2 regions of the Stenotrophomonas sp. C-A genome follow, and region 2 is predicted to be linked to the other one. Evidence: riboswitches for the same ligand, from Rfam matches in the RefSeq annotation. Region 2 holds a riboswitch; the other holds the start of a gene.
What was found. A riboswitch is a leader RNA that binds a small molecule or an ion and turns the genes downstream of it on or off. The one in region 2 is predicted to bind cobalamin.
Positions count from the first base shown of each region.

Region 1: it holds a riboswitch for cobalamin, as region 2 does, so the genes downstream of both, ACW5IY_RS01040 (epoxyqueuosine reductase QueH) here and btuB (TonB-dependent vitamin B12 receptor) in region 2, are expected to answer to the same signal.

Region 1 covers NZ_CM132916.1:230,693-232,889, reverse strand. Annotated here, with positions in the region: gene ACW5IY_RS01045 (patatin-like phospholipase family protein) at 1-487, opposite strand, end outside; cobalamin riboswitch at 642-855, shown strand; gene ACW5IY_RS01040 (epoxyqueuosine reductase QueH) at 1,017-1,703, shown strand; gene pncA (bifunctional nicotinamidase/pyrazinamidase) at 1,760-2,197, shown strand, end outside.
Region 2 covers NZ_CM132916.1:505,168-507,364, reverse strand. Annotated here, with positions in the region: gene ACW5IY_RS02350 (acyltransferase family protein) at 1-867, opposite strand, end outside; cobalamin riboswitch at 929-1,152, shown strand; gene btuB (TonB-dependent vitamin B12 receptor) at 1,268-2,197, shown strand, end outside.

The DNA of each region.
Region 1 (2,197 bases), 270 kb from region 2:
CGGCGCCGGCCACGCCGGCACCGTAAGCGCACAGCAGCGACGGCAGCAGCGTGGCGGCCACGCCGCTCCAGCCACCGCCCCACCAGCCCAGGCCGAGCAGCAGCGCCAGCGACACCAGCACTTCCAGCGGCGCGATCTCGAACACGGCAACGGCCAGGCACAGCAGCTTGTGCGGCAGGCGGGCATTGCCGGTCAGCACCACCAGCAGCCGATAGGCCGCACGCGCGCCCCGTGCCGGCTGGAACAGGCTGTAGATGAAGCCGCGCCGCGACAGCTGCGCCGACACCGCCGACAACCCGCCATAGCCGGCATCGCCAGGCAGGTGCTCGCCAGCCTGCTGGCGGCGATCACCGCAGGCCGCCGCGGCCGCCACAGCCGCAGCAATAGCGCCGGCCGAGGTGCCGCCGATGCTCTTGAAGCGATACTCGCGCGCCAGCGCCAGTACCGCATTGGGGTACACGATGCCGCTGGTGATGCCGCCTTTCATGACCAGATCGCAGTACTTCGCCGCCACGAGCCACCTCCCGTCTGTCGATGCACAGTATGGCAAGAGGGGCTCTCACAGCCTGAGAAACGAGCCACAGCCCTGCGCTTTGATTGGCCCTTGACCATTGGCCTCGACGCGTCCACCGTGGGCGCGCCGAAGGTATCCCTGCCGTGGCTGGATGGCGGCCGGGATTTAAACGGGAATCCGGTGAAGACGCCTCGCGCGCCCATTCCGGAGCTGCCCCGCAGCGGTGAATGGAAACGAATCCTGCCAACAGCACTGGGCTCGCGCCTGGGAAGCGGCAGGTAGTAGGTGGGCTGCGGCCCGTGTCCATCAGCCCGAATACCGGCCCCGGCCGGGGGACACGACCGTCCCCTGATTCGACCTGGAATCTCCGCGGGGAGGTTGCCGGGGCCGCCGTCGTCCTGCGCGTGCAGGCGATGCGGCCGCGCGCGTCCTGTTCACGGTATCCGGCCAGACCTGTTCACCCACGCGCTGATGCATGGGCCACCGCCGTTGCCGGCGGTCCATGCGGTACCTGACGATGACCGAGCTCCAACGCCCTACCCTGACCCTGCCCGACGACGGCAAGCGCCTGCTGCTGCATTCATGCTGCGCGCCATGCTCCGGCGAAGTGATGGAGGCGATCACCGCCTCCGGGATCGACTATGCGATCTTCTTCTACAACCCCAACATCCATCCGGTGAAGGAATACGAGCTGCGCAAGCAGGAGAACATCCGCTTCGCCGAGCAGCACGGCATCCCGTTCATCGATTGCGACTACGACACCGACAACTGGTTCAGCCGTGCGCGCGGCATGGAAAACGAGCCCGAACGCGGCATCCGCTGCACGATGTGCTTCGACATGCGTTTCGAGCGCACTGCGCTGTACGCGCACGAACACGGCTATGACACCATCAGTTCTTCGCTGGGCATCTCGCGCTGGAAGAACATGGCGCAGATCAACGACTGCGGCATCCGCGCCGCGTCGCGCTACGAGGGCCTGCAGTACTGGGACTACAACTGGCGCAAGGGCGGCGGTGCCAGCCGCATGATCGAGATCAGCAAGCGCGAGCAGTTCTACCAGCAGGAGTACTGCGGCTGCGTGTACTCGCTGCGCGATGCCAACCGCCATCGCCGCGAGAACGGCCGGGAACGGATCAAGATCGGCCTGCTGTACTACGGGCAGGACGCTGGGACGCCGCAGGGCGATTGACCTGTGCCGCCGGGGCGGCCACGCTGGTCGCCCCTTTACGTTGTAGTGGATCTGCCATGACCGCCCTGCCCGCCGACGTCGCCCTGCTGGTGATCGACCTGCAGCCGGACTTCATGCCCGGAGGTACGCTGGCCTGCGATCAGGGCGATGCGCTGGTGGCACCGATTGCCGATCTGCTGGCGCAGCGCCGCTACCGCACCGTGGTGGCGACACAGGACTGGCACCCGGCCGACCATGCCTCGTTCGCCAGCCAGCATCCTGGCCAACGCCCCTTCGAGAGCATCCTGCTGCACGCGCAGCCGCAGACCCTGTGGCCGGACCACTGCGTGCAGGGCAGCGCCGGTGCCGCCCTGCACCCGGATGTGGACTGGACCGTGGCCGACCTGATCCTGCGCAAGGGCACGCGCCAACAGGTGGATTCGTACAGCGCCTTCCGCGAGAACCATGGTCCCGATGGCGAGCGCCCGGCCACCGGCCTGGCCGGCTGGCTGCAC
Region 2 (2,197 bases):
ACTCACCGTACCCAGCCAAGCCGTCGCCCGGTTGACGAGCAGACGCGGCGGGCATTGCGAGCAACCCAACAGCACTGCCAGATAGCCCAGGCCGGCCAGCTGCCATTGTCCTGCCCCGCTCCAGCCACCTGCGATTCCCGCCACGACCAGCAACAGCAACAGGGCACCGGCCAGGTTGAGTGCCATCCCCCACCAGCGCGCCCGCGCCGGAGGCACTTGTGAGAGCGCGTTGTAGGCGTGGAACGCCACCAGCCCCATCGCAAACACGGGCGCGTGCGTCAGCCAGCCATAGCCGCCCAGTGAAGCTTCCGCGCGTGCACCCAGCGCGCCGGTTCCGGCCAACGCCGCCAGCCCCAGCAGCGACAAGAGGAGCATCCAGGCCCGGCGTCCGTCATTCACCAGCAGGTACAGCGCAGGGAAAATGGCGTAGAACAGCATTTCCACGCCAACCGCCCAGCTGGCCCAGACAATGCCCTGCTCCCAGCCGGGGAACAGGTTGAAGGTGAACGTGGCATTGGCAGCGATCTCGGCCCAGGGATGGCCGGCATGGCTGCCTCGGCCATCGCGGAAGATCGAGAACGCCAGCAGCGCGTAGAACAGCGGCGCAATCCGCAGGAAGCGGTGCAGGTAGAAACTCAGCAAGGGCCGCCCGCTGGCCCTGTGGCGAGGCTGGGTGTAGCACAGGGAGAACGCGCTGATCACGAAGAACAGGGCGACGCCGGTGGCTCCCAGCTGCAGTACCGGCAACAACCCGGCCGCAACGGGCAACGCCGGCGCTGGCATCGACTGGACGTGAAACAGCACGACATAGACGGCGGCCAAGCCTCGAAGCGAATCGAGGAACTGCAAGCGATCCTTTGCAACCATGTTCCCGCTTCCCAACCGCAGTGCGTGCGACGGCCTTCACTCTACCAGCTGGCGATGCCGTAGACTGCGCCCACTTCCAGGTGACCTGCGGCCGTGGCCGGCAGGTTGAAACGGGAAGCCGGTGACGCGTGATTCCACGCCAGGCCGGCGCTGCCCCCGCAACGGTAAGCACGTCAGTTCCAGGCAACACCGCCACTGTGCCGCGCGCATGGGAAGGCGCCTGGACGGGTGGCCCCAGGCCACCCGGCGGCAAGCCCGGAGACCGGCCCGGAAGCCTCAGGTCGCGATGCGGTGGGCATGGCGCTGGATGACCGCAGCGTGCGCTGCGGCGTCGGCGCATGCCTGCCTTCGCGGCTCCTCCCCTTCGCCACGCGGGCGTGCGTGGCACCTGGAGTCCCCCATGAAGCTGCAGTCCCGAATGCTGTCCCTGGCCGTGCTGGCCGCCCTGCCCGCGCTGGCCCAGGCCGCCGATGACACCACTGCGCTCGACCAGATCCTGGTCACCGCCACCCGCACCCCGATCGCGCTGCAGGACAGCATCGCGCCGGCGCAGGTGATCGACCGCGCGCAGATTGAATCCAGCCAGGCCACCTCGCTGCAGGAGCTGCTGCGCGGCCGCGCCGGCATCAACCTGACCAATGCCGGCGGTCTCGGCAAGCAGAGCTCGCTGTTCCTGCGCGGCACCAACTCGGGCCACACCGTGGTGCTGGTCGACGGCGTGCGCATCAACAGCGCCGACCTCGGCCTGGCCATGTACCAGGACCTGCCGCTGGCGCAGATCGAGCGCGTGGAGATCGTGCGCGGCCCGCAGTCGAGCCTGTACGGCGCCGACGCCATCGGTGGCGTGATCCAGATTTTCACCCGCCGCAACCAGGGCAACTTCGCTCCACACTTCCAGCTCGGTGGTGGCAGCAACGGCCTGCGTGAAGCCAGCGGCGGCATCGGCGGCGGCACCGAGCGCGGCTGGTTCGGTGCCGACATCGCCTACCAGCATTCCGACGGCATCGATGCCTGCCGCGGTTCTTCCTCGGTGTTCACTGCCGGCTGCTTTGCCGACGAACATGACCGCGACGGCTACCGCAACCTGTCCAAGAGCCTGCGCGGCGGTTACAGCTTCAACGACCAGTGGAACGTGGAAGGCAGCGCGCTGCGCGCCGATGGCAAGAACCACTATGACGGCTACTACAACTACTCCGAGACCCGCCAGCAGGTGCTGGCCGGCAAGGTGCGCTACACCCCATCCGAACGCCTGGCATTCACCGCCAACGTCGGCCGCAGCGACAATGAATCCGACAACTTCGGCGCACCGGGGGTGTTTGGCAGCGCGCAG